One region of the Sporosarcina sp. GW1-11 genome, then DNA from elsewhere that is predicted to be linked to it. Evidence: riboswitches for the same ligand, from Rfam matches in the RefSeq annotation. Region 1 holds a riboswitch; each other region holds the start of a gene.
The links. A riboswitch is a leader RNA that binds a small molecule or an ion and turns the genes downstream of it on or off. The one in region 1 is predicted to bind S-adenosylmethionine.
Positions count from the first base shown of each region.

Region 2: it holds a riboswitch for S-adenosylmethionine, as region 1 does, so the genes downstream of both, ORD22_RS03475 (bifunctional homocysteine S-methyltransferase/methylenetetrahydrofolate reductase) here and metA (homoserine O-acetyltransferase MetA) in region 1, are expected to answer to the same signal.
Region 3: it holds a riboswitch for S-adenosylmethionine, as region 1 does, so the genes downstream of both, ORD22_RS13530 (MFS transporter) here and metA (homoserine O-acetyltransferase MetA) in region 1, are expected to answer to the same signal.

Region 1 covers NZ_JAPMIW010000008.1:23,706-33,832, forward strand. The annotation lists gene ORD22_RS06940 (YdcF family protein) at 1-283, opposite strand, end outside; gene gdhA (NADP-specific glutamate dehydrogenase) at 421-1,803, opposite strand; gene ORD22_RS06950 (hypothetical protein) at 2,203-2,346, shown strand; gene ORD22_RS06955 (LysM peptidoglycan-binding domain-containing protein) at 2,396-3,676, opposite strand; gene ORD22_RS06960 (spore coat protein) at 3,798-4,430, shown strand; gene ORD22_RS06965 (HAD family hydrolase) at 4,535-5,194, shown strand; gene ORD22_RS06970 (YetF domain-containing protein) at 5,305-6,009, opposite strand; gene metA (homoserine O-acetyltransferase MetA) at 6,097-7,005, opposite strand; SAM riboswitch class I at 7,097-7,203, opposite strand; gene ORD22_RS06980 (AbrB/MazE/SpoVT family DNA-binding domain-containing protein) at 7,385-7,654, shown strand; gene ORD22_RS06985 (thioredoxin family protein) at 7,698-8,009, opposite strand; T-box leader at 8,267-8,493, shown strand; gene serA (phosphoglycerate dehydrogenase) at 8,628-10,127, shown strand, end outside.
Region 2 covers NZ_JAPMIW010000003.1:78,208-88,334, forward strand. The annotation lists gene metH (methionine synthase) at 1-2,039, opposite strand, end outside; gene ORD22_RS03475 (bifunctional homocysteine S-methyltransferase/methylenetetrahydrofolate reductase) at 2,020-3,879, opposite strand; SAM riboswitch class I at 4,009-4,120, opposite strand; gene ORD22_RS03480 (hypothetical protein) at 4,285-4,482, shown strand; gene ORD22_RS03485 (biotin transporter BioY) at 4,645-5,244, shown strand; gene bioB (biotin synthase BioB) at 5,241-6,245, shown strand; gene ORD22_RS03495 (CtsR family transcriptional regulator) at 6,471-6,941, shown strand; gene ORD22_RS03500 (UvrB/UvrC motif-containing protein) at 6,938-7,501, shown strand; gene mcsB (protein-arginine kinase McsB) at 7,491-8,579, shown strand; gene ORD22_RS03510 (ATP-dependent Clp protease ATP-binding subunit) at 8,764-10,127, shown strand, end outside.
Region 3 covers NZ_JAPMIW010000027.1:9,238-19,364, forward strand. The annotation lists gene scpA (methylmalonyl-CoA mutase) at 1-1,699, opposite strand, end outside; gene ORD22_RS13515 (methylmalonyl-CoA mutase family protein) at 1,692-2,615, opposite strand; gene ORD22_RS13520 (methylmalonyl-CoA mutase family protein) at 2,552-3,331, opposite strand; gene msrA (peptide-methionine (S)-S-oxide reductase MsrA) at 3,650-4,180, opposite strand; gene ORD22_RS13530 (MFS transporter) at 4,298-5,569, opposite strand; SAM riboswitch class I at 5,700-5,790, opposite strand; gene ORD22_RS13535 (molybdopterin-dependent oxidoreductase) at 5,955-8,012, shown strand; gene ORD22_RS13540 (hypothetical protein) at 8,427-8,579, shown strand; gene ORD22_RS13545 (dihydrolipoamide acetyltransferase family protein) at 8,651-10,033, opposite strand; gene ORD22_RS13550 (alpha-ketoacid dehydrogenase subunit beta) at 10,051-10,127, opposite strand, start outside.

The DNA of each region.
Region 1 (10,127 bases):
CTTCTGCCTCACTAATATCTTCGTCAGGTCCTTGACCACCCGATAAGACTAGCTTCACATGGGGATAGCGATTCGCATAAGCTAATGCTTCGTCAAGTCGATAGCGCAAAGACAATGACGGCACTTTCCCATTTACTTTCGCTCCTAAAATCACTGCGTAATCATGGGTTCCATCTGCTTTAAATTGTTGCGCTTTCTGTATTCGCTCCCCTGGAATTATCCAGAACATCCAGGCCCCTATAGCCAATAGCAATACAACCACGGTGACTATCCCCTTTTTCATACACTCGCCTCTCTTCTTTAACAGTAAGACGGAGCTGTATGGAGATTGGTTTCAAAAACAACGAAGCTCTCTGGTCGCATTGAACTTTAATAAAAAAACAGACACATTTTTTCATAGTGTGTCTGTCTTTTTATTATTTATCGAATACCATGTGCAACCATAGCATCTGCAACTCTTAAGAAGCCAGCTACGTTCGCTCCCATAACAAGGTTACCTGGTTTACCGTATTGATCGGCTGCTGCTTTACAGTCATTATAAATATTTTGCATAACATCCTTCAAATGCATATCTACTTGTTCCGCTGTCCATGATAGACGCTGGCTGTTTTGTGACATTTCCATAGCGGATACGGCAACACCGCCAGCATTCGCTGCTTTTGCTGGGGCAAATAAAATATTATGCTGTTGAAAAATTTCAATTGCTTCAATCGTACAAGGCATATTCGCACCTTCACCAACCGCTTTTACCCCATTTGCAATTAGCATATGTGCAGCGATTTCGTCGATTTCATTTTGCGTCGCACACGGAAGCGCGATATCACAAGGAATTGACCAAATCGCACTGCAATCTGCATGGTATTCTGCGTGAAGATGTTCTTTCGTATATTCCCAAATTCTTTTATTGCCATATTCCTTCAACTCTTTAATAAGCTCAAGATCAATTCCATTTTTGTCATATATATATCCGTCTGAATCACTGCATGCAACGACTTTTGCGCCAAGTTGCATCGCTTTTTCCATCGCATACGTAGAAACATTACCTGAACCTGAGACGATGATTGTTTGACCTTCAAGTGACAGATTGTTCTCTTTGAGCATTTCATCTACGAAATAGACTGTTCCGTAACCCGTTGCTTCTTTACGCCCTAAGCTACCACCATGATCAGGATTTTTCCCGGTAAGGATTCCAGCCTCATAACCGCCTTTAATACGATTATATTGACCAAATAGATAACCAATTTCACGTTTACCAACACCGATGTCACCTGCCGGCACGTCGATATCAGGTCCGATATGTCTACTCAATTCTGTCATGAAGCTTTGCGTAAAGCGCATGATTTCACGATCCGATTTACCTTTAGGGTCAAAATCTGATCCACCTTTACCTGCACCAATTGGTTGACCAGTCAACGCGTTTTTGAAGATTTGTTCGAAAGCCAAAAACTTCATAATACTATTATTTACAGATGGATGAAAACGCAGTCCACCCTTATAAGGTCCAAGATCGCTATTAAACTGAACACGGTATCCTCTGTTTACATGTACTTTTCCTTGATCATCTTCCCACGCTACGCGGAATGAGATGATTCGTTCAGGTTCAGTAATCCGCTCAAGAATTCCATTATAGATAAATTCAGGATGCTTAGCAAAGACAGGACGAAGGGAATCAAAGATTTCTCTCGTTGCCTGTAAAAATTCCTTTTCATCCGGATTCCGTTTCTTGACTAACTCATATACTTCATGAACATAATCATTTGCTCTTTTACGATTATTAAAGTCAACCTCATCAATCTTTTTCATGTGCGACCATCCCTTTCCTTGTTGTTAGTTAAAAACTGACGACCGACGAGTCGCTCACTTTACTCCGTAGAAGTTATCCCGAAAGCCACATTTATCCCGGAATCCCACCTTATCAAAGGGAAGAACACTACCGAGAAAATTGTATTTTTATTGTTCGGAAAGTTACTGTGTATTTCAATATTATTACCGAAAACATAGAAAGTTACAAGATTTTTTTATAACTTTTACAGAATGCTTTAACTTTTGTGTCAATTTTATGTATTTACAACGACTTTTCACTTTACAATCGTCTGAATATATTGTATTATTAATCTATTCAATCAATCTATGTGAAGCTAGCCATTAATGGGTATTCGCTAGAGGGTGAGAAACTATACGAAAAGAAAGAGGCGAAGCACCATGACAAAGAAAACCAGTACATTCCGTTCTATTTTAGGAGCTAATCTACTACTCATCATGACATTTGCTTTCCTACCTGCTTTACTCGTAAATCCAGATATGGATTTCTTCCAAAATGCTATAAAAGTACTAACAAGCGAATAAAAGATCTAGCAAACGAGCCTTTCCTTTATTGTGGAAAGGCTCTATTTATTTATCTTTTTCTTATTCTAAATCGATCTTCTAGCAACAACCAATTTTGTGGAAAAGCTAAACCTAGCTTCCAATACATAATCCCACGTAATTTAAATTCCTTCAGCAAGTCAAATTTCGCATGAATACTTCTAGCATCTTCAAACCACACTTCATGTTCTGTTCCTTGTGCATCATAATACGTAAAATGTGGTGCTTGAGCGACTGCATCATATTCAATAGCAACGCGTTCTTTAATTGCTAAATTAGTTGCCATTCTTGGACTTAATGCGGTAGCTGGCATACTATCTTCTTGACCAAATGGCGCGGACCAATCATAACCATATAAATTCTGTCCTAGAAAAATCTTCTCTCGTGGAATTTGACTGATCGCATATTCTACAACCTTCCTAACGGGACCAATTGGACTGACAGCTTGCGGTGCACTATACGTATATCCCCATTCATACGTCATTAATACGACGAAATCAGTAATTTCCCCATGAACTTTATAGTCATGCGCACCATAAATTCCGGTCTTTACTTCCCCCGCTTTTGGTGCAAGTGCAGTTGAAAGCGTCAATCCCGCTTGATGGATTTGATCTCGCGCATTTCGCAATAATTGATTATATAATTCTCGATCTTCTGGGAATAATAATTCAAAGTCAAAATGAATATCTCCATAGCCTATTTTTTTCGCTTCAGCAATTGCTTGTTGAATCATTCGATTTTGCGCTGCTTGATCTGTAAAAATCACATGTGCTAGTTCTGCACTAAATCCGTAGTTCTCTAAGTTTGTGAGCACTATCATATTGATGACGCCTGCATTTTTAGCAGTCGTTGGCATGTTTGCAATATTCGGTTCTTTTAGGGAACCATCACGCTGTACTTCATAGCTAAACATCGCTAAATAGGTTAGCTGTTTTACGCGTCTTCTTACTTCCGCCAGCATTTCAGGACTTACTGGATTACGTGGTTCCACGTATAATAATGAATCGATTGGTGTTTTCGGTTGTTCAGGAATATAAAGGCGTTGTCCTACTTGCAATACGGCTATTGGGTTAATTCCATTGATTTGCGCAAGACGCTCAAAGGATAAGCCATGCGTTTGCGCTATTTTATATAAGCTATCTCCAGGTCGCACCCAATAATATGTACCGATAATAGGAATTACTAACGCTTGTCCTACAACCAACTGGTCGCTATCTAATTCATTCGCTAAGATGATTTGTTGATACGGCACGCCATAGATTTGTCCTATTTCAAATAGACTCTGTCCTTGTTGCACTACATGTATTTGCATAGTACTTCACTACCTTTCCCGTGTTCTTTTACCAAAGTATGATTGAGCGTAATGAAGTATGCATAAAACCTGTATACCTCCACATACTACAACTGATGGAAATGACTAGTTGAAGGAGGAAATATATTTGACCAATCAGTTTGAAACATCACAACACTTGCAAGGTGGTATGGTGCCACCATCGTTGAACCACGGTGGACATGAGCTTTTTGATATGCATGAAGTACTTGGCGCTGCGGTAGGTGCATTGAACCAATCGATGATCTTGCGTCCTCACGTACAAGATCCAGAGCTATTAGATATTTTGGATCGACAGTACCGATTTATGCTGGATGAATATAACATCACCGTTGAATGCTTTAAAACAGGAAAAAACCCTTCTCACCCGACACAGCGCTATCAAATGAAAGCAGGCAACGACTTTATTTATGGTATGAAAGAAAAACCTCCAACGAAGCCGATTCAATCGACTGGTGAAATTACAGACGAAATCATTTCCGGCTTTTTACTTGGTGCCGCGAAAGAAGGCTCCACTGGAAAAGCAGCTGCAGCGTTAGAAGTATGTAACCCTGTTGTTCGTCGTGTGCTCGCAGATTCCATACCAAACTGCATCGAAATGGCTTATGAGTTAGCGATTTATCAAAATAAACACCAGTATTACCAAATGCCACAATTAAAAGAACATGACATGAATTTGTTGCTTCAATCATTCGCACCTGTAGGACAACCAGGCATGCCTAATCCTCTTCAATAAGTCAGCAGGACGAGCAGATGGAGAACTTTCCCGTCTGCTCTTTTGCTTTTCACTTCATTATATTTGTATACTGTAGGTATGAATAGAAATGAAGGAGTGTTTATATGAAAGTTGCCATTTTCGACTTTGACGGGACATTGTATACGAAAGAAACCTTTTCATTATTGATGGATCAATTAAAGAACCATCCAATCTACAAGCGTTACTACGGAAAGTTTTATCGTTCGATCTTACCGCTTTATATAAGATACAAACTAAAAATATTGCCGGAAGCCGAAATGAAAGAACGTTCTATGAAACTATACTTACAAGCACTTTCCTCACTGACTACTTCACAACTACAAACCTATTTCGAAGACATGCGCGGTGAAATGTCACGCGATTTCAATGAAAAAGTCATCTATCGATTAGACGAGCACCGTGCAGCAGGTTATCGTGTATTATTAGTTTCTGGAGCTTATACACCATTTTTGAAAGCAGTCACCCCTCACTTATCCTTTGACCACGTCATCGGTACAGATATTCCATCACAAGGCGAGAAAATTGCAATGGATTTGCCGTTTATACATATTCAAGGACAACGTAAAAATGAACAAGTTGAGAAAGCATTACAAGGCGAAACAATCGATTGGGCTAACAGCTATGCATATGGAGACAGCATCGCTGACTTGCCCGTTTTAGAAAAAGTCGGAAACCCAGTCGCCGTTAGACCCGATGCAAAACTAACAGCTATAGCGAACGAACGAAAATGGGAGATTCTATAAAATAACCCCATACGAAACTTAGCTTGTGCTTAAATCCTTTACGTAGACTATAAGAAATTAGAGAATTAGAAAAAACAAAGAACTCTGAATAAACTTCAGAGTTCTTTGTTTTATATTTTCTTTAATGCATTCACATATAAACTACCATCTGTCTGAATTTCTGCGTAGAGAACATGCTCCGGCTTACCAATGCCTTGTTGCTCCAATTGTTGAGTCAACCATACATCCGTCAAGTTCAATTCGCGCATATTTTTCTCCTCTACTTTGCCATCCGTAATAATCTCAGTCGGAATATACTTTGGCATCGTAGTAGAACCTTTGACGTCTTTCTTTGTTGCTGGTTGTTCCGAAGGCTTTAGCATCACACTTAAGTTCCCATTCGTTTCGAAAATCGCATAATTGACATCCTTCATAGAGAATACAGATTGTTCTCGTAACATCATATTCAATTCATTGAAATTCAGACGTAATTTCCGTAACGAACCTTCGATAATTTTACCATTTTGAATGACAATCATCGGTTTATCATCTAGAGCAACACGTATTTTCACTGATTTGAATGATAAAAAATTGGCTAAAATCGTCAATAACGCCCATAAAATCATACCGTACATGCCATTAAGAAAAGGGGTTTCTGACTCCCCTGCTAAGTTCGCTGCAATAGAACCAATCGTTATACCAGTTACATAGTGAAAGAAGGTCAGTTGAGAAACTTGTTTTTTCCCCATGAAACGAGCCAAAATCATTAATACGATAAAAGAAAGTACCGTTCGTAATGTCATCTCCCAAAAAGCTAATTCCCAGAACTCATCTATGTTCACAACATGCACCTCCATTGCTTGGAGTATGTGTGAAAGTAGATGATATTATACGTTAAGTAGCCTATTCGAATCCAATCGCTTTTAATTCCAGACGTACGGTGTTTCTTGGTAAACGTAGTAGTTTAGCCAGTTAGAGAATAGCAGATGAGTATGCGAACGCCATGTATTCTTTGGATCTTTAGTTGGGTCATCGTTAGGAAAATAATTTACTGGCACATCGATATCCATTCCCTTTTGGACATCACGGGCATATTCTTCCGCTAATGTACAAGCATCATACTCTAGATGCCCGGTAACCATAATATGCTTTTCATCATTAGATATAATGATGAAAGCTCCTGCATCTTCAGAAGTAGAAAGCAGCGTTAACTCGGGATGGTTTTGAATTTCTTCAATGGGAACGGATGTATGACGAGAATGCGGAGCAACAAACTCATCATTAAATCCTCTTGCTAAGTTAACCGTCGGATCCGTAATATTGTGTACGAATATTCCTGAACACTTCTTCTCTAACTCAAACTTATCAATACCATAGTGATGATAAAGTGCTGCCTGCGCACCCCAACAAATATGAAGTACCGAAGTTACGTTCGTTTTCGTCCACTCCAAAATTTGCACAAACTCTTTCCAATACACTACATCTTCAAATGGCATAAGCTCAATGGGTGCGCCCGTGATAATCATACCGTCAAAACGACGATCTTTGACGTGTTCGAATGTAGTATAAAATGTTTCTAAATGTGTTTGACTAACATTTTTTGAAACATACGTCGCTGTATTTAAAAACGTTACATTCACTTGTAATGGTGTATTCCCCAGCAAACGCAATAATTGAAGTTCCGTTTTCTCTTTTTCAGGCATTAAGTTCAAGATCAATATGTTCAATGGACGAATATCTTGCGCAATTGCCCTTTCTTCATCCATAACGAAAATCTTTTCTTCTTTAAGTAATTCTCCTGCTGGTAATTTTTTAGGTATGTTAATCGGCATTTGTTTTCCCCCTTATTTTTCATGTATCTATTTTTTACAATAAAAATACCCCTTCTCTTGTAGATAAGAAAATGAGGGTATCCGCACACCATTCTTATCTCTCAAGAATAAAATCTTGTTGGAGGTAGCACCTTCCTGTTTACACAGAGGTTGCTGAAGCGTCATCAGGCCAATTCCCTTAGCTTCTCTTGATAAGTAATTATGAAGTTATTTTTCCAATACAAATTCAAAAATTGATTTACTAAGTATTATAACATTAATAAACAAATTGTATAGCGCAATTTTCAAATAGTTCGGTAGATTAACATCTTGCAAATTGTAGATCGTTAAAATTTGTGTATAATAGGAATTAACAACTACTTTTTTCAAGGAGGGCACCATGAAATCTTTAGGGATTGTTCGAAAAGTTGACCACCTCGGTAGAATTGTTATTCCGAAAGAGCTTAGAAAATCTTTGCTGATAGACAAAGGGGATCCGATTGAAATATTCGCTGAAGACGATCGAATTATTTTAAGAAAGTATCAAGCAAGCAGAGTCTGTTTCATTACTGGTGAAGTTTTAGATGAGAATAAACAATTATCAAATGGCTTATTCATTAGCCCTGAAGGTGCAAAGATTCTTTTGAAAGAACTAGAAAGTTTTTCATAATATAAAAGCCATCTCAATAGAGATGGCTTTTTGATTGAAACATTCATAGACTGTTGATGAACTCTTCTATTTCTTCTTTTGTTTTTCGATTCTTACTAACGAATCGCCCAGTTTCATTCCCTTCACTAAATGCAATGAAGCTAGGGATTCCAAAAATATCGAGTTGACTACATAAATCAATAAAGTCGTCACGATCGACAGAAATAAATTCATGCTCAGCAAATTCCACTTCCAATGTCGGTAGGAAAGGTTCAATTACTCTGCAATCGGGACACCAATCTGCCGTGAATAAGAATATGACGCGTTCTTCCTTTTTCAGTTGCTCAAATTGCTCTACGGATTCCAACTTCTTCATGTCCAAAACTCCTTTATATGAATAGTAAGGTTCTACTATAGCATTGATTTCACCTTTTCTTCTCTTCTGACGACTTACGCTATTTACCCTAGTCGCGTTTTAAATGTTAGTATTTCCATCATTTCATCACCCAAACACGAACGTTCACAATAAATTCACTATTTTACGTTCGTATTTGATAGTTTTTCATTTTTTGCAGAAAAGTAATTGACAATAACTTTGGACATGTTATGATTAGTTCTAAATTTAATACATGCAAAACAATTTTGACGAAGACATACCTACCTTTAAAAAGAATTTCTTAGAGAGCTGATGATGTGGTGAGAATCAGTAAATTCTTAGGCTGGTGGCACTTCTGAATTGATTGGCTGAATTTTTAGTAGGCCAATTCGTCACATGCACGTTACGCATGCTGAATGAAGGCTGCTTTGGCAGCAAAACAAGGGTGGTACCGCGTTAGTTTATCGAGCTTTTCGCCCCTTACGTAGTATGTAAGGGGTGGAAGGCTTTTTTATTTTACATAAAAAGGGGGTTTCGCAAACTTACATAAACGCTTGATTGCGTGCAATTTAATCAATAAAAATCCAATACAAACAATCGAAGGAGAGAATGATTAACATGGCTTTTAAAGTACTAATTAGTGACCCACTTAGCGAAGACGGTATTTTCCCATTACGACAAGCAGAAGGTTTTGAAATTGTAATTGACACAGACTTATCACCAGACCAGTTGAAGGATCGCATCAAAGGTTTCGACGCACTTCTTGTACGTAGTCAAACAACCGTTACAAAAGAATTGTTGGAGTCAGCTGATCAATTGAAAATCATTGGTCGTGCAGGTGTAGGTGTCGACAATATCGACCTAGATGCTGCGACTGAAAAAGGAATTATCGTTGTAAATGCTCCTGACGGCAACACAAACTCAGCTGCTGAACATACAATCGCTATGATGATGGCAATGGCACGCAAAATTCCACAGGCATTTAACTCGTTGAAGAACAGCAAATGGGACAGAAAGTCGTTCCTTGGTGTGGAATTAAAAAATAAAACACTAGGAATTATCGGACTTGGGCGTATTGGTGCTGAAGTGGCAAGACGCGCAAAAGGACAGCGTATGAACGTAATTGCATATGATCCATTCCTGACAGAAGATATCGCGAAAAAATTAGGTATTGAAATCGGAACAGTTGACGAAGTACTAGTAGCTGCGGATTTCATCACGGTTCACACACCATTACTAAAAGAAACACGTAGAATGATTAACAAAGAAGCATTCGCGAAAATGAAAACTGGCGTACAAATTATCAACTGTGCACGCGGTGGAATCATCGATGAAGATGCTCTATACGATGCAATCATTGAAGGCAAAGTAGCAGGAGCAGCACTTGACGTATTTGAAGAAGAACCATTCTTGGATCACAAATTATTGACGTTACCAGAAGTCATTGCTACACCTCACCTAGGCGCAAGCACGTTCGAAGCACAGGAATCTGTTGCCGTGGACGTTAGCCGTGACGTAGTCAACTTCTTAACGATTGGATCTGTACGTAACCCAGTAAACTTACCATCTGTTTCTCGTGACGTTTTGGCGAAAATCGAGCCATTCTTCGATCTAACAGAAAAACTAGGTATGTTCTTATCACAAATCCAAAACTCTGTTATTAACGAGATCAACATTCAATATGCGGGTGAACTAGCTAACTACGACGTACGCGCACTGACACGTAATACAGTAAAAGGACTTCTAAAACGCAACCTTGGTGAAACTGTCAACGACGTAAACGCGAAGCTATTAGCTGAACGTTACGGCATCAAGATAAACGAGCAGAAGACGACTACTGGTAAAGGTTTCTCTAACTTGATCACAGTAGAAATCATAACAAATAAAGGCATTCGAAAAGTAGCAGGTACACTTCTAAACGGTCTTGGACCACGTATTGTAAAAGTTGACGATTATATTGTTGATGCAATCCCAAGCGGTCACTTGCTATTCATTCGCCATATTGACCAACCTGGTGCAATCGGTCGTGTAGGCACATTGCTCGCTGAAGAGAATATCAACATTGCAGCGATGCAAGTAGGACGTTCTGCTGAAGGTGGCGGCGCGATCATGATGTTA
Region 2 (10,127 bases), on a different contig from region 1:
AGCTGGTTGTCGTTGAATAAACGACCAACTTCCCCCATCCCTTCCATCAACGGCCCATTAATGATGTCAAGCGGCGTATCATATGTTTTCATCGCAGCTTCTAAGTCTTGGATTAGACCTTCCTTCGTGCCTTCTACTACATAATAGGCAAGACGCTCAGGCACTGTTTTCGGAATATCATCTTCCGTTTTTTCTTTTTTCTTATCACGATAAAAGTCTGCAAAGTCTGCCAATGTTTCATCAGTTGTTGTAAATAATAAATCATTAGCTAGTTTAATTTCTGCTTCCGGAATAGAAGCAAAGCGTTCTAATTTCTCTGTATTAACAATCGCGTAATCTAAACCAGCTTGCGTACAGTGGTATAAATACACAGCGTTTAACACTTCACGACCTACTGGAGGCAAGCCAAATGAAACGTTACTGACACCAAGTGTTGTCAAGGTGCGAGGTAGTTTTTCCTTTATCAAACGGATTCCTTCAATCGTCTCTACAGCAGAACCGATATACTGTTCGTCACCTGTGCCGACAGGGAAGACTAAAGGATCAAAAATAATGTCTTCTGGTGCGATTCCCCATTTGTTCACGAGTAAGTCATATGAACGTAAAGCAATTTCAAGTTTGCGTTCTCTAGTGACAGCCATCCCGATTTCATCGATTGTACCAACAACTACAGCCGCTCCATACTTTTTCACGAGTGGTAATACAGCGTCAAAACGTTCTTCTCCATCTTCTAAGTTGATCGAGTTAATGATTGCTTTCCCTTGAGAAAACTTCAATGCTTCTGCAATGACATTTTCATCAGTGGAGTCAATTACTAAAGGAACTTTAACCTTTTTAACAACTTCCTTCATGAATCGTGTCATGTCATACAGCTCATCACGGTCTGGGTTCGCTAAGCAAATATCCAGTACATGCGCGCCACGCCTTACTTGAGCTCGTGCGATTTCAGAGGCTTCTTCAAACTTTTCGTCAACGATTAACTGCTTAAACTTTCGTGAACCGATAACATTTGTCCGTTCACCGATCAGTAGTGGTCGTAATGTATCATCGTAAAGTAAAGGTTCGATACCAGATATGGCATGCCCGTGTGGTTCTTCTGGCATTTGACGAGGGGCTTTATCTTTTACAGCTTCCCGTATTGCACGGATATGATCAGGAGTCGTACCACAACAGCCGCCAACCATATTTAACCAACCTTTATCAGCAAAGCCTTCAAGCTTCTTAGATAGAGATTCAGGAGATTCGTGGTAATGACCTTCCTCGTCGGGAAGTCCAGCGTTCGGATAACACGTAACATAGCTAGTTGCCAAATCTGAAAGTGAACGTAGGTGGTCTGTCATGAATTCAGGACCAGTCGCACAGTTTAAACCGACAGAAAGGGGGTTAACGTGTTCAATGGAAATATAAAATGCTTCAATACTTTGACCAGCAAGCGTTGTACCCATCGGTTCAATCGTACCTGAAATCATAATAGGTACTTCGCGTCCGAGTTCTTCAAATGCTTTTTTAATTCCGATTGTGCCTGCTTTAACATTCAGCATATCTTGACTTGTTTCCATTAAGATTAAGTCGCTTCCTGCGGCTACTAGTGCTTTTGCTTGTACGTAGAAGTCATTGGATAATTCGTCGAATGTAATACCGCCTGTAACGGAAAGCGTCTTAGTTGTCGGCCCAATCGCACCAGCTACAAAACGAGGCCATTCAGGAGTCGAATACTTTTCAGCACTTTTTTTTGCAATTTCAACGGATTTCGTGTTGATCTCATCTGCACGATGGCCGAGGGAGAATTCATTTAACACAAGGGGAGTACCACCGAAAGTATTCGTACAAATAATATCGGCCCCTGCTTCCAAGTATTCATCATGAATTCTTTCCAAAATGTCAGGACGTAAAACACTTAAGTATTCGTTACAGCCATCATATTCTTCGCCGCCGAAATCTTTAGTAGAGAGATCTTCTGCCTGCAGCATCGTCCCCATCGCACCATCAATGATAAGGATTCGTTTCTCTAGTTGCTCTTCAATAGGATGTTTCTGCATGTTTTAATTCCCTCTCCTTCTGTTCATCTAAGTGCTTAATATACTCATATAATTCAAGTGTCATGTCGTAACGAAGGAATGGAGTGATCAAATAGATTCCATTAAAGTATTTCGCAGCTGTATCGATAAGCTCTTTTGCAATATCAATACCTGTTGCGGTGGATTGCCCTCGATCATCTCCACATTCGCGCATTCTTTCCAGCACATCCTCGGATAGTTTAATCCCTGGAACTTCGTGATGTAAGAACTCGGCATTACGAATATTCGTCAACGGCATGATCCCGATGAAAATCGGAGTATCTAAATGCTTCGTAGCTTCGTACACGTCAATGATCTTTTCTTTTGTATAAACAGGCTGGGTAATGAAATAATCCGCACCTGCTTCAATTTTCTTCTCAAGCCGCTGCACTGCACGATCAATTACGCGTACATTTGGATTGAAAGCTGCAGAAACAGAGAAGTTTGTTTTTTTACGCAATGGTTTACCAGAGAATGAAATTCCTTCATTCAACTGCTTAATCAGTTGCAATAGTTCCATACTCGAGACGTCATAGACACTTGTCGCACCAGGGAAGTCGCCTACTTTTGTCGGGTCACCCGTTACTGCGAGAATGTCATGTATGCCTAGTGCATCAAGTCCCATCAAATGTGACTGTAAACCGATTAAGTTATGGTCACGACACGTCAAGTGAACAAGGGGACGGATATTGTGTTGCATCTTAATGATAGAACCCATCGCCATATTACTGATTCGTGGTGATGCTAATGAGTTATCCGCCATAGTGATAGCATCTACACCTGCATCATATAAGAGGTTTGCACCTTTAATGTAATCTTCAGTTTCTAAATGACGTGGCGTATCCAGTTCAACGATGACAGTACGTTCTGTCTTCGCTTTTTCGTGAAGTGGCTGATGTTTAACAGGACCTGCTTCTTGAATAATAATTGGTTTTGCAGGTGCTACAACTTTCTCGGTAACAGGAGCTAACCCTTCCAAGCGTGTTTTAGCTGCTTTTATATGTTTAGGTGTTGTTCCGCAACATCCACCGATTAATCGAACGCCTTGATCACGTAGCAATACAGCAGCGCGACCGAAATACTCAGCTTCTGATTCATAGACGATACGACCATCTTCTACGTCTAGCAAGCTAGCGTTAGGGAAAGCTGATAAAAATGCCTTATCCGGCAATGTAACGTTTTCGAATGCTTGAATTGTATGGTAAGGCCCTAAGCGGCAATTCACTCCGACAATGTCAGCGCCTAGTGATTCTAACTGATGTAGTGCATCGTTTAATGAAAGGCCATTTTGCAGCACACCAGGGTCATGCATTGAAACTTGCGCAATTAACGGAACATCTGTGATTTGGCGCAAAGTGGTGACGACGGATGAAAGTTCTTCAAAATCATAATAGGTTTCTAACAATAAGCCATCCGGATCACCAGTCAGTAATGCGTTCGCTTGTTCAAGCACAACTTTCTGGATTTCATCTAATGAGGCATCGCTTTTTCTAATCCCACGCAAACCACCAATCGTCCCAAGCACAAACTGACCTCCTGGTGCTGCTGCGCGTTTGGCAATTTGAATCGCCGCTTTGTTAAATTCTGTAACTCGACTTTCCAATCCGTAACGAGCTAACTTCACCGCATTGGCACTGTATGTGTTCGTTTGGATTATATCTGCCCCTGCAGTAATGTAATCTTGGTGGATTTTCTCTATTATTTCAGGTTTCTCTACGTTTAATTCCTCATAACAATAATCTATACCGTATGAATACAATATCGTTCCCATTGCCCCATCCGCTGTTAAGACATTTGTTTGAAGTTTCTTTAGCAATGACATAGTCAAGTCTCCCCTTTTACTTTAATAATCTATCTACATGTGTCAGAACGTCTAGACATTTCACCTTTTTACTAATCAAAAAAAGCCTTCAAGTAAAAAGAAGGCTTTGTAATCACAATGACTAGATCCCTCTCATCTGTCAGTTTGCCGCTAGGACAAACCGCTGGAAGTAGCACCTTGCCTATAATGGCTGGTTGCTGAAGCGTCGACGGGCCAGTCCCTCAGCTTCTCTTGATAAGATATGATTCTTATTAAATTATTTCGATTATTCTAAGCATAGCATAGCGAGTTTGTTAGTTATCGTCAAGTGAATGTTTAGTGAAGTTGATAAAGGGAGCTCGTCGCATAGAGAAAACTGGAGGAATATGATAAAATTAAAGGACTAACTTGAAAAGGTGAGGGATTATGCAATTTTTTAAATACTCTATTCCGATTGCCTTCTTAGTAGGTACGCTTGCTTGGATTATGCTAGGTAATAGTTATGAAGAAGTACCCTATGATTCACGTGTCTATATAACATTTGGTGCAGCCGTATTTAGTGGTTTAATTGCTTTTGTGTTATTCCGGAAAGAAAAAGAAGAGAAAATTGATAAAAAGAAGTAAGCTGACAAAAAGTATATCGACAGCCTAAGCTGTAGCTAAACTCACGAAAAGGAGTTTGGCTACAGCTTTTTTCTTTTGTTAACTAGATTCTTAAAGTTGTTGACACAATATGTGTAAACCATTATCATTTTTATAGTAACTAAAATATGAAGAGGTGGAATGATGGCAACAGTAACAGAAGGGCGTTCCCAAAGTAAGTTCAGTGCATTAACTATTGTATATAGTGGAATGTTCGCAGCGCTAATGATGATTGGAGCGAATATTACTTCATTCGTTCCATTTTTGGTGGTCGGGGGAGTACCGATTACATTACAAACATTCTTTGCCATATTGTCAGGATTGTTATTAGGTAGTCGACTAGGTGCATTATCTATGACCGTCTATATGTTGATTGGTCTTGCAGGGGCACCTGTATTCGCTAAATTTTCAGGCGGCTTTGGACAAATACTGAGCCCGACATTTGGCTTCATTCTTACCTTTATCTTAATCGCCTACATAGCAGGTAAAATAGTCGAGCGGAAACGAACATTATCCGCATTCATTATTGCATCTCTTGTAGCAACTTCAGTTAACTACTTACTTGGTACGAACTGGATGTATTTTGCCTATAAAATGTGGGCTGCTGCACCAGATGCATTTACGTATAAAGTTGCTTGGCTTTGGATGGTTCCGCCACTGCCAAAAGATATTGTATTAGCGGTACTCGCAGGAATCTTTGCTTTTAGAATTTCAAAACACTTGAAGGTGAGGCGTACATTTTGACAAATTATCAGCTGTTGGCAGACAAAGTATTGCAAGGACATATTCTTACAGACGCAGAAGCGCTCTCTATATTGAACAGTCCAGACGAAGATTTATTGTTGCTACTTCACGCGACCTATTCGATTCGTTCTCATTACTATGGAAATAAAGTAAAACTAAATATGATTATCAATACAAAATCAGGACTATGCCCGGAGAATTGTGGGTACTGTGCACAATCTATCGTTTCAAAAGCGCCTGTTGAAAAGTATGCGATGATGAAAGCGGAAGAAATCTTAGAAGGTGCAGAACGCGCAGCCGCTAATAAAGCTGGTACGTATTGTATCGTAGCTAGTGGACGTGGACCTCGCGACAGTGAACTTGAAATCGTAATTGATTCCGTTAAGCAGATCAAAGAAAAGCATCAAGGGATGACTGTCTGTGCATGCCTCGGTATCTTGAAGCCCGAGCAAGCCGTTCGATTGAAGGAAGCGGGCGTGGATCGTTATAACCACAACTTGAATACTTCTGCAGCGCACCATGAAAGCATCACAACATCACATACGTATGATGATCGTGTAAATACAGTAGGACATGCAAAAGAAGCAGGGATTTCACCATGCTCAGGCGTGATCGTTGGTATGCGTGAAACAAAAGAAGACGTAATTTCCATGGCGCATAGTTTACGCGTTCTTGATGCAGACTCTATTCCAGTAAACTTCTTACATGCTGTAGATGGTACGCCGTTAGAAGGTACATCTGAGTTAGATCCGCGCTATTGCTTAAAAGTGCTTTGCTTATTCCGTTATATCAATCCAACAAAAGAAATCCGTATTTCAGGCGGACGCGAAGTTAACCTTCGCAGTCTACAGCCACTTGGCCTATACGCAGCAAACTCCATCTTCATCGGTGACTACTTGACAACAGCCGGTCAAGAAAATGATCAAGATCGAAAAATGCTAGAAGACATGGGCTTCGAAGTAGATTTAGAACCATTGAAAAAAGAACCAGTTACTATATAAAATACAAAAAACCACGTAAATCCATACGTGGTTTTTTAGTATGTTTAAAAAGATCGGGACTCTATGAATAATCGTCTATGAATAGAGACAGCCTATCGCTATAAATTTGAAATAAAAAGCATACGCCGCCAATCAAAAGAATTGCATCCAGCCTAATTTCTGCGATACAATCAAGTCAAAGATAGTCAAAGTCAACCAAGAAATGAGCAGAAACGAGGTGACGAGATGCGGAATATTTCTGACATTATAGAAGGGTATTTGAAGTCGATTATCGAAAAGGAAGATAGTGCTTCTATTGAGATCAAACGGAATGAAATTGCCGAGAGGTTTCAATGCGTTCCTTCGCAAATAAACTATGTAATTAAAACACGCTTCACGGTCGAAAGAGGCTATGCAGTCGAATCGAAACGTGGAGGTGGAGGCTACATTCGGATTTATCGTGTGCAGACGAACTCCCGTAAGGATCTGCTAGAACAAGCATTAGACATCTTAGAAGTAGAAGCGTCCTCCACTATGGCGGAAGATGTAATCTATCGTTTAATTCAAGAAGAAGTAATTTCAGAGCGAGAAGCCAAACTTATGCTAGCCGCGGTTGGTCGTGCGACACTGCGCTACATGTTACCGGAACGTGATGCATTGCGTTCACGTATACTTCGCGCCATGTTAGTTACGTTACTATACGAAGAAGTAGAATGAGGTGGATACAGATGCTTTGTGAAAACTGCAAAGAACGACCTGCAACTGTAGTCTTTAAACAAGAGACGATGAATGGTGTAACCGAAAGGCATTTGTGTGATAAATGTGCATTTTATTCTCAGACATTTTCATTCAGTCCAGATCAAGAACCGTTATCCATTCAACAATTTTTAGCGCACTGGTTAGGCGGCACGGAACTGTTATCGGGGCAAAAGCCGAACGAAGTAGTCGCAGGTCCGGAATGTCCAAATTGTGGTCTGACGTTTCATCGTTTTTTAGACGTCGGAAAATTTGGCTGTGCGACTTGCTATGACACGTTTCGTGAACAATTACCACGTGTGTTTGCTAAATTGCATAATGGTAACTCAAGTCACAGTGGGAAGATACCGGTTTCTCTAAACGAACGTTTTGCTTTGAAAAAGAAGCTGGAAGATATTCGAGTAAAGATGCGGGAAGCAGTAGACAATGAACGCTTTGAAGAAGCTGCGGTTTTACGTGATGAAGCCAATCAAGTCAAACAGCAATTGTCTGATGGAGGTGATGATCAAGATGTCATTTGAAAAATTCATCAAACGTGAACTGGCTGGCTGGATGGTCGCAAAAGGTGAACATTCAGACATCGTTCTATCCACGAGAATCCGTCTGGCGCGCAACTTACAAGATCGGCTATTCCCTATTTGCGCCTCTGAAGAAGAAGCTAAACGTGTCAATGAAGCCGTCGATCAAGCAGTAGCAACGATGGAAGAACACCAATTCGCGGGGATATCGATGGCGGACTTATCATCCCTTGAGCGACAAATTCTAGTGGAAAAACATCTAGTAAGTCCGCAGTTGATTGAACCTGATCGATATGGGTCTGTTCTATTATCTGAAGATGAGACAATTAGCATTATGGTGAACGAAGAGGATCATATTCGCATTCAATGTATTTATCCAGGCTTTCAAATCGATACTGCATACGAACAAGCGGATCATGTGGATAGTGAACTAGAACGTAATCTAGAGTATGCATTCGATGAGACATTTGGTTATTTAACTAGCTGCCCATCGAATACAGGAACGGGCATGCGGGCATCTGTCATGATGCATTTGCCAGCGCTAACCATCACTAAGCAGATTGAGCGTATCATTCCAGCAATCTCGCGGCTAGGTATGGTTGTCCGTGGAAGCTATGGTGAAGGTAGCGAAGCACTCGGTAATATTTATCAAATATCTAATCAAATTACACTAGGTAAATCGGAATCAGAAATTTTGAAGGATTTAGAAAGTATTACGAAACGTTTGATTGCACATGAGAAGAAATCGCGTGAGTTGCTTCTAGCAAAATCTGAAGTGCATTTGGAAAATCGTCTATTCAGATCCCTCGGTACGATTACGCATGCAAGAATTCTTCCTTCAGCAGAAGCGGCTAGATGTTTGTCGGACGTTCGTTTGGGTATTGATTTAGGTATCATCAAAAATATCGACATGGCCATTTTAAATGAATTAATGATTTTTATGCAACCGGGTTTTCTTCAGCGTTACAAGGGGACGGAATTAACATCTGATCAACGAGACGTTCTACGCGCACAATTATTCCGTGATCGCCTTCTAATGGCGAAGTCGACAGTTGAAGAGGATGCGCCTGAAGAGTCATAAGCAAACTTTTTGCAAGATCCTTAATTTAGATTTATAATTAATCAAAGATAGTCAAAGTCAATACAAATGATATGGCTTTTTATGAAGTAGTTTGAATATGTATAGTAATGCGGAGTAAAGCAAGGTTGCTTCAATTGGCATACCATAGAATATATCTACTGATGAAGGAAAGAGGGGAATGGATATGATGTTCAATCGATTTACACAACGTGCACAAAAAGTTTTACAACTTGCTCAAGAAGAGGCGATCCGCTTAAAACATGAATCTATCGGTACGGAGCATATTTTGCTTGGGTTAATCCGAGAAGGTGGCGGAATTGCAGCGAAAGCACTGGAAGCGATTAATGTGAATGCAGATACAATCGAACGTGAAGTGGAGATTCTTGTAGGTGTGGGTTCGAAAGATGTGGGCCCGATCGTTCATTATACGCCGCGCGCAAAACGTGTCATAGAACTTTCAGTTGATGAATCACGTAAATTGGGTCACTCCTATATTGGTACAGAACATATTTTATTAGCTTTGATTCGCGAAGGTGAAGGTGTAGCAGCTCGCGTACTAAATAATGCAGGCGTTAGTTTGAACAAAGCTCGTCAGCAAGTGCTTCAATTGCTTGGCAGTGATGAAAGTTCTGTTGGGAGTACAGCGAACTCAGCTTCAGCTGCAACACCGACTTTGGATAGTTTAGCTAGAGACTTAACTGAAATTGCACGCGAAGGCACGCTTGATCCAGTAATTGGACGAAGCAAAGAGATCATGCGTGTAATTGAAGTGTTAGCCCGTCGTACGAAAAACAACCCTGTGCTCATTGGGGAACCAGGTGTTGGTAAAACGGCGATTGCCGAAGGTTTGGCACAACAAGTCGTGAATAACGAAGTGCCTGAAATCCTACGTGATAAACGCGTCATGACGCTGGATATGGGTACAGTCGTTGCGGGTACGAAATATCGTGGTGAGTTTGAAGATCGTATGAAAAAGGTAATGGAAGAAATCCGTCAAGCAGGGAATATTATTCTCTTCATTGATGAGTTGCATACATTGATCGGTGCAGGTGGAGCGGAAGGTGCGATTGACGCATCTAATATTTTAAAACCTTCACTTGCTCGTGGGGAACTGCAATGTATCGGTGCGACAACACTTGACGAATACCGTAAATATATTGAAAAAGATGCAGCTCTTGAACGCCGTTTCCAACCGATTCAAGTGGATGAACCTACAGTAGACGAAACAATCCAGATTATTAAAGGATTGCGTGACCGCTACGAAGCGCATCACCGTGTGAAGATAACTGACGAAGCTGTTGAAGCAGCTGCGAAAATGTCTGACCGTTATATTTCAGATCGTTTTTTACCGGATAAAGCGATTGACTTGATTGATGAAGCGGGATCAAAAGTCCGACTTCGTTCATATACAACGCCGCCGAATCTAAAAGAGCTAGAAGTAAAGTTGGAAGCCATTCGTTCTGAAAAGAATGCAGCTGTTCAAAGTCAAGAATTTGAAAAAGCCGCTTCATACAGAGATAAAGAACAAAAGATGAAGGAAAAGCTGGA
Region 3 (10,127 bases), on a different contig from region 1:
CTTGAATTTCTTCTTCATTGGAGAAGTTTGCACTGTATACACCACTCACTGAACGGATCACCGCCTTATGTCTACCTGAAACGGATTCAATCGCATCTGAAATTTCACCGATTGTCGCACGTGCTCTTGCTGCATCTACTGCAAGCGCCAGTAAGTTTCCTTCGCCGTCTTTAGCTGATTGCGTAATCGCCGCTAGTGCCGCTTGGACTACTTCTTCATCCCGGTTAGCTTTCATCTCGTTAATCCGGTCAATTTGCTTTTGACGTACTAATGTATTGTCGATATCTAAAATATCGATTGCATCTTCCGTATCGAGTCGATATTTATTCACTCCGACGATTGTTTCTGCACGTGAATCGATTTTCGCTTGGCGCTTTGCTGCTGCTTCTTCAATCTTCATCTTCGGTAAGCCTGTTTCAATCGCTTCCGCCATGCCACCTAATGATTCGATTTCAGCAATTAACTCCCATGCTTTTTCCATCAATTCCTCCGTCAGCTTCTCTACATAATACGAGCCGCCCCACGGATCAATTACTTTAGTCATCATTGTTTCTTCCTGTAAGAACAATTGCGTGTTACGTGCAATCCGCGCAGAGAAGTCTGTCGGCAAGGCAATCGCTTCGTCCAAAGCATTTGTGTGCAATGACTGCGTGTGGCCCATGGAAGCCGCGTTTGCTTCTACTAATGTACGCGTAACGTTATTAAATGGATCTTGCTCCGTCAAACTCCAACCAGAAGTTTGAGAGTGTGTACGCAATGCAAGAGTCTTCGAGTTTTTCGGCTCAAATGACTGCATCATCTGTGCCCAAATTTTACGAGCCGCGCGCATTTTGGCGATTTCCATATAATAGTTCATGCCGATCGCCCAGAAAAATGATAGACGTGGCGCAAAGGAGTCAATATCAATTCCTGCTTTCAAACCTGTGCGTACATACTCTAGTCCATCTGCTAACGTATACGCGAGTTCAATATCAGCTGTCGCGCCCGCTTCTTGCATATGGTAACCCGAAATAGAAATCGAGTTGAATTTCGGCATGTTTTGCGACGTATACGAGAAAATATCCGCAATAATTCGCATCGACATTGCCGGTGGGAATATGTACGTATTCCGCACCATATATTCTTTCAAAATGTCATTCTGGATTGTCCCTGATAGTTTTTCTGTAGGCACACCTTGTTCTTCAGCTGCTACGATATAAAACGCCATAATCGGCAATACTGCACCGTTCATCGTCATCGAAACAGACATTTGATCAAGAGGAATTCCGTCAAATAGAATTTTCATATCTTCAATCGAATCAATCGCTACACCCGCTTTTCCGACGTCTCCTGTTACGCGTGGGTGATCGGAATCGTAGCCACGGTGCGTCGCCAAGTCGAATGCAACCGATAATCCTTTTTGTCCCATCGCCAAGTTGCGGCGATAAAACGCGTTACTTTCTTCCGCTGTAGAGAACCCAGCGTACTGTCGAACCGTCCACGGACGCGCGACATACATCGTCGGGTACGGACCGCGTGTATTCGGCGCAATACCAGGAAAATCAGATACATGCTCCGTATGTTCAATATCTTTTGCCGTATAGACCGGTGAAACATCGATCCCTTCATTCGTTGCGAAGGTTTCTTTCTCTTGCGCTTGTTGCGACAGTTCATTTAGCGTTTGTTGTATATCTACTTTTTTAAAATCGGGTTTACTCAACTGGATGGCCCCCTATCGTAATGTTGGCAATGTCCTGTAATTTTGCTATTTTATCCTGACCAGCGAACATAAAGCCATTTAGCCCATTAGCAAGCCATTGATCGGAAAGTTCTTTCGGGTATTTCCCCGCTACATCCAGAACAACATCTCCTGCATCTTCTTTTAAGAAGTTTGTAACGACTTCTTCCGTTGCCGCTGCAGAAGCACAGATTACCGCATAGTGTGGCTGTTCTTCTTTGATCCAACTGAGCGCTTGATCGATAGAGTCGAAAGAAGGGCTCCACTGTGCCTCAATGCCACCAACAGCTAGGAATCCACTGACGAAGTCTGCACGAGGTTTATAATCTTTTAATGCACCAAAGTTTAGTAGTACTGCTTTTGGTAACTGTTCTGGCGTACGTGCGCGAAGATGTTCAAACGGCTCAGCCAAACGTTTCGATACCGTCACAGAAGAGGCATCTGTCAAGTTCGTGTCGATTAATTCTGCATAGACATTCGTACCGATCAACGTCTTTTTCCCGCTAGCCATTTCTTTCTGACGTTCAGCGTATAACTTGCTAAGTTCACCAGATTGTAGAAACGACTGATAGCCACCGTTTTCTTCGATTGCTAAAAACTTCTCCCAAGCTTTGCTAATTAATTCTGCAGTTAACGACTCGATGAAGTATGAACCACCTGCAGGGTCGAGTACTTGGTCGATATGTGTTTCTTCTTTTAATACGAGTTGAATATTGCGTGCATAGCGAATAGAGCTAGCAGAAGTGCCAGTCAACACATCATGTGGCAACACCGTTAACCAGTCCGCTCCCCCAAGTACCGCAGCAAACGCGGAGTTCCCGCCACGTAATAAGTTTACATATGGATCGAGTTTCGAATAGCAAGCAATGGTACTTGTTTCGCGTTCTCCACGCCATATGCTTCGTTAAATAACTTCCATAACACACGGAATGCACGGAATTTCGCGATTTCCATAAAGAAATGTGTGTCAGAAGCAAAACGAACATAAAAATCTTTCGTAAACTCTTCAAATGAAGTGGCCTTTTCTGCTAGTTCAGCAGCGATCGCAAGTGACAACGCAAGTTCTGTAACCGCATCCGCTCCTTCATGATGAGCCGTCCATAGATCTGCTCCTTTTGTTTTAACGTTCGGCAAATCTTCCGGTAAAACCGTACTTTCGCTAATACAAATACCCGTTACATCTGCACGTTTCGCATCTTCAATATATGAAAAGGCCTGCAAAATTGGATCTTCTTTTTTCACTTCTGTAAAGAGAAGTGGATACTCTGTAAGCAATTGTGCTAATTGACGAAGCGCTTGCTCACTCCAAGATATTGGGTGTAAGCCGTTATACGCAATCGCTTCATTGCCTCGTTCTAATGATTCTTTCAACTGAAGTAGGAAGTCTTCTCCCGTTGTCGCGCTGACAGGTTGTGCAACCGTCCAGCCAAATGCTGGCTTCGTCACGCGTGAGATCTTTTGTTGATCTAGATCCTCTTTTGTATATAAGGGCTTCAATTCAATACCCTCTGTGGTCTTCGTAAACAATGATTCAAATGGCTTTCCTTTCAATGACTGAATGGCACTCTCTTTCCATTCTTCATAGTTCGGCGCCGTAAATGTGAATGATTTCATATTATGTATAGGCATAATGGTGTTGCTTCCCCCTTTTTGACCATCAATACTACTAGTGTACCGTAGTGTAGCCAATGAAGAAAGAGGAAAATGATTAGATGTCATACAATTTTCATATAAATCTAATAAAAGTCTTCAGCTTCAAAAAGATAGTTGCAAAGTAAGAGGAAAAGAACTATCGGATGGGAAAGAGGAAGATCGTAGGATTGTCGCAAGAAGAATGTCACGCGGATATAAAAAAGGAAGTCCCTCGATAGATTATATCAAGGGACTTCCGTAGATCTCTTTAAGAACTTTTTACGCACAACTAGGCCACTATTACTTCCAGTGAGTGGCAATGAATTCGTCTCGACCAGAACGCGCGCGGTTATCTTTATAATGTTCTTTTTCTTTTTCGTAGTAATCTTGATGGTACTCTTCTGCCCGATAAAACGTTTCTGCGGGACGGATAGCTGTGACGATAGGTTTTGAGAATATGCCACTTGCCGCTAGCTTCGCTTTGGATTGTTCGGCAATTTCCCGTTGCTCGTCCGTGTAATGGAAAATCGCTGTCGTATACGATGAGCCACGATCATGAAATTGACCTTCCGCATCTGTCGGATCAATTTGTTGCCAGAACACATCGAGTAACTGTTCATATGAAAAAACAGCTGGATCAAACGTGATTTCAACGACTTCCACATGGCCTGAGTCGCCTTTTTTCACATCTTCATACGTCGGATTTTCAAGATGTCCACCCATATAGCCTGACACAACATCCTGAATGCCTGGCCATTCTTTAAACGGTTTTACCATACACCAGAAACAACCACCTGCAAATGCAGCTTTTTCAAACGTATTATTAGTCACTATCAACATCGCCTTTCATTTCGCTTTAGTTTTTAATTATGGTCCATGCCTTCTTGCTAGAATGCCACTATTTACGCTACCATATTATTCTGTTCATTGCAGTTCTCAGCAACTTCATCAATCAACACTCGTCACACTGTCGCCATATGAAGAGACCGGAATCGCTTGTTTGCGCATCGTATCCTCTTCCGGAACGCGTATGAATTTAACAATCACCGCACTAACTACATATAAGAAACTAAAAATCCAAACAACCCCTTCAGCTCCTACAGTCCCAATGAATGCCAATGCAATGGCAGGTGCGACGAACGTTGACAAACCGGCCGAAAAGTTTAACACAGACATCGCCGCTCCCTTTTCTTCACCCGCGACAGACGGTACCAATGCACCAATCGGAACGAAACCAGCTATTAAGCCACCCCAAATGAATCCAACAATGCTTGTCATCAGTAGATTTCCATTAGTCAAGACAGGTACGTAAAACAATAGCGGTGTGAAAATGGCACAACCGATTCCACCAAACCAAATAATCGTTTGTTTCCAACCGAATGTATCTCCAATAAAACCGAATACTAAATTAAAGATGATATTTCCTAAGAAAAATGTACCCCATAATTGCAACCAAGCAGTCGTTTCAATGCCGTGCTGTGCCATATGAATCGGCAAGAATACAGGGAATCCATAAACACTTAAACTATTGATCACGCGAACAATCCCACCTGCTGCAACGCGTGGATTCGATTTTAAAATCGTAATACCTTTTAATAATTCTCTAACTGCTTCGCGTTTGTTAGCGACTTTTTTCTTCTCAAATTTATCTTTATTGAGCACTAAAGCAAAGAACGTACCGAGACATACCCAAAAAATAGAAGTCCACAATGTATTAATGTAACCGAGGTGTTGGATCGCATAACTTGAATACCAAGCCCCAAGCACCATCATTCCCGCACAAAACGCAAACCAGAACCAACCGACTGCTGAACTTAATTTATTTTGTGGTGTTTTATAAATGACCCATGTTAAAAAGGAATAGGCAAACAAAGGATAACCGAAACCTTTAATGAAATAAGTTAGTAGCATGACTGGATAATTCATCGTTGGAAAACCGAACGTGATAAAACCAGCTGTACCAATAATATATACGGATAATCCAATCATCATCGTACGTTTAGGACCAAACACATCTGAACAAACTCCTGAAAACCAAGAGGCAAGAGCTATCGATATTCCATACACTGTGAAAATTGCGGCTGACTGTTGAATCGTCAACCCGTTATCGACTAAGAATGGACTGAGCCACCCAGCTTCTATTCCGTCACCCATCATGAAGAGCATGACACCAAAAAAGCCCCATCCTAAGTTCTTTGTAATACCGATTCTCTCTAACATACCATTCTCTCCATTTCTACTTACTTTTCTTAGTTGCGTATATATTTTCATGTAACAAAAAACTCTTTCCAAAGAACGGAAAGAGTTTTGACATACATTCATATTCAAATGGAATATAAATGTTGAACCCTTTCTATCTTTCAAGCAAAGCTTGCTGGATTTGGCACAATAATGTTGCCGAGATTTCATAGGGCCAGTCCCTCCATCTCTCTTGATAGAAAACATACTATGTAGTTAAATGAAAATACGTAATATTTAAAGCAATGGATATACAATATAGAGTTATTAAGTTGAAGTCAAGCACTTATCTGAAACTTCTAAAGAAATAGTCATTCTTATGATATACTAAACAGATTATGTCGACAAAGTTTTAGGAGGTATTGATTTGCAATCGTATGTAGAGATAGAAAATGGTGTCGTTCCTTCCGTCTGTTCACTTGACTGTCCAGACCAGTGTGGATTACTTATTCATAAACAAGATGGGAAGGTCGTTAAAATAGAAGGAGATCCTGAACACCCTGTAACAAAAGGAAGTATTTGTAATAAAGTTCGCCATATGTCCGAACGAATTTACGATCCACACCGTATTACAACACCTTTGAAACGTGTCGGACAAAAAGGCGACGGGAAGTTTGTCCCAATCAGTTGGACAGAAGCCATTGAAACGATCACGGACCATTGGAAAACATTAATTTCAGAAGTAGGTCCAGAATCGATCCTCCCATATAGCTTCTATGGAAATATGGGGAAGTTAAGTTCAAAAGGAATGGATCGTCGTTTCTTCAACCGCCTTGGATCGAGTCAACTTGACCGAACCATTTGTTCTGTCGCTGGCGAGGTCGGGTACAACTATACAATGGGCGGACGCTATGGCACAGATCCAGAAGAGATGACAGAAACAAAATTATTCATCCTTTGGGGTATTAACGCTGTCAGCACGAATATGCACCAAATGATGATTGCACAAAAAGCTAGAAAAAATGGTGCTAAAATTGTCGTCATTGACGTCCATAAAAACCAGACCGGACGTATGGCAGATTGGTTCATCCCTATCCTTCCTGGCACTGACGGAGCGCTTGCATTAGGTATTATGCACATTCTGTTTAAAGAAAACATGGTCAATCAGTCATTTCTAGAAGACTATACGATAGGCTATGAGGAGTTGGCGGATCATGTAAAAAACTACGACCCTCAAATAGTTTCTAGCATTACGGGTGTATCTGTGGAAGATATTTACTCGTTAGCCCGGATGTACGGAACTACTTCTCCTTCCATGATCCGAATCGGAAATGGTCTGCAGCATCACGATAATGGCGGAATGATTGTCCGAACCATTGCCTGCTTACCGGCATTGACTGGCCAATGGGAAGTAAAAGGAGGAGGTGCCCTTAAGTCAAATGCAGATTATTTGACGCATAATATAGCTGCGCTTGAACATCCAAATCTCCTGAAACAGCCTACACGGCGGTTTAATATGAATCAATTAGGCGATGCGTTACTAGAAGAAAATGAACCGATCCGTTCATTGTATGTCTACAACAGCAACCCAGCCTTAGTCGCACCCGATGCGAATAAAGTGCGCGAAGGATTAGAGCGTACTGATTTATTTATGGTTGTTCATGATTTATTTTTAACAGACACAGCTAAATTTGCGGACATTGTGCTACCGGCCACATCTGCATTTGAAAATACGGACTTCTATACGTCATTCTGGCATCATTACATTCATATACACGAGCCCGTCATTCCTCCTTTTGAAGACAGCAAATCCAATTCAGATGTCTTCAGACTGTTAGCACAAGCGATGGGGTTTGATGAGCCATCCTTTAAAGATGATGATCAGGAAATGATGAGGCAAGCATTAAGTAATCTTACCAATCCACATATATCTGAAGTTACATATGAATCGTTAAAGGAAAAGCGCTTCATCAAAGCAAGCGGCACGAACAATATGTTACACAACTTACAAACCCCTAGCGGTAAAATTGAACTTTATTCCAAACAGATGGAGTTGGACGGTTATCCAGCTCTTCCAACGTATATCCCAATCATTCAGGATTCCGATTATCCATTACTATATGTACCTACAGCTAATCATAATTTTTTGAACACGATCTTTTCGAATAATGAAAAGCATATCAAAATGGAAAAAGAACCTAAGTTATTTATGAATGTGCGCGATGCAGAACTTCGGGGAATTACAGACAAAGAAGTTGTCCGTATATGGAACGACCGTGGGGAATGTGAAATGACTATTTCAGTTGGTGAACACGTCCTTCCCGGTGTTGTCGTGAGTCTAGGACTGTGGGCAGATCAGACAGGTGAACAACGACTTGTCAACGCATTAACGCCCAATCGAATAGCTGACATGGGCGGCGGCGCCACTTTTTTCTCAGGCCGCGTTGAAGTGAGCGTTTCGCACTCCCAAAATGAAGAATCCTGAAATAAGCCTACTAGCTAAGCATATGAACTACGTAGAGATGAAAACGTATTACTTGCTAGAGACCAGTAGCCCATACGAACATCTCTGCCAAATGCAGGGAAACGAATTCTCATAACCTTCAGCGGTAGCGCTGAAGGTTCCAGAGTGTAAACAAAAGGGTTGGAAATCGTAACGATTTCCAACCCTTTTGTTATTTTCAGTATAAAATCTGTAAAATAGCTTCTGACTTAGTTCTGGTATTCACTTGATTTCCTCATGACGCCTCAAGTCTTCCGCTATATCCAAGTGATTTTGCGGCACTAACTGTTCAATTGTCAGCATCTCCAACTGTTCACGTTCATTGATCTGATTTTTCGTCATCATTTCCATCACCTCAATAAGTGTTCAACAGGTTCCAGTTGATTGGAGCGGAGGATGGCGACTCCAGCGGGAACAGCACGAGCCGAAGACCCTGGACTGAGCGCAGCGAGGGAAGCGGCTGAGGCCGTGCCCGCGGAACGCGTCCATCCGCAGCGGAAATCAACCTTTCCTGACGTTTACTCTATTGTAAAAGAAAAGAGACTGTAATCAAACTCCAAATTTATGGAGTTTGTCTACAGCCTGAAACCTTCAGCGGTAGCGCTGAAGGTTCTCTGTATTTAATATAACGATGTAGTTTCTTTAGACATATTCTCTAGCAATTCTTTCACACGCGCTAGGAAACGCCCGCAAACTAAACCATCCAAGACACGATGATCTAGAGACAAGCAAAGGTTGACGATATCGCGTACAGCAACCATCCCATTGTTCATGACAACCGGACGCTTGACGATCGTTTCAACTTGCAAAATCGCAGCTTGCGGGTAATTGATGATACCCATAGACTGCACGGAGCCAAATGAACCCGTGTTGTTGACGGTAAACGTACCGCCTTGCATATCCTTCGCCTGCAGCTTTCCATTGCGTACTTTACCCGCTAATTCGTGAATATCACGGGCAAGTGCTTTGATAGTTTTTTCATCTGTTTGTCGAATGACTGGAACGTATAACGCGTCATCAGTCGCAACAGCAATCGAAATATTGACGTCTTTTTTCATGACAATCGTGTCACCCGCCCACATCGAATTGACTGCAGGGAACTCTTTCAACGCTTGAGAAACAGCCTTAATAAAGAAGGCGAAGTACGTTAAATTGAATCCTTCTTTTTGTTTAAACTCTTCTTTTACACCATCACGCAGTGCAACAAGATCCGTTACGTCGACTTCGACCATTGTCCACGCATGTGGTGCTTCGGTTACTGAACGCACCATGTTTTTCGCGATGGCACGACGGATACTTGTGACTGGAATTTCGATATCACCATTTTCCAACTGCACATTCGGCGTAACATTTTGTTCGAATCCGGACTTTTCGCTATCGAATTCCGCGATTTCCGTATGTGCTTGCGGTTGTTCTTTAATTGTTTCAGCTGATTCCGTCAGTTGTTGCGGAGCGACGGTTGGATTCTCAATGAACGCTAGAATATCTTTACGCGTAATTCTGCCTTCACGGCCCGTACCCGCGACGTTTGCCAAGTCAATGCCGTGTTCTTGCGACAGTTTTAAAACAGCCGGAGAATATCTACCCGCTGCTTTCCCCGCTGCTTTCCCCGCTGCTTTCCCCGCAGTTTTCACCAGTTCAGGCGTCGATGCCGGTTTGACTGGCGCGACTTGTGGTTTTTCTGACGCAGCTTCTTTCAGCTCTTCTACAGCTAGTTGTTCTTTCTGCGTCTTTGGAGTCGCTTCAGGAGCTGCAACACTTCCCTCTACGTCAATCAAACAAACCGTATCGCCTACTTCTACCGTATCGCCTTCTGAAGCGATGATTTCCGTAATCGTTCCAGCAAATGAAGAAGGTACTTCGGCAGTTACTTTATCTGTTGTCACTTCAGCTAACGAGTCATACTTAGCGACCGTATCACCTGGTTTGACTAGCCATTTTTCAATGATTCCTTCAGTTACACTCTCGCCCAGTTTTGGCATAGTGATTTTTTCGATGCCCATTATTCTGCCTCCTTAGACTAAAACTCCGCTAAATCCCTTGCCGCTTTTTCGACCTTGTCAGGATTCATCATAAAGAATTTTTCCATCGAAGGAG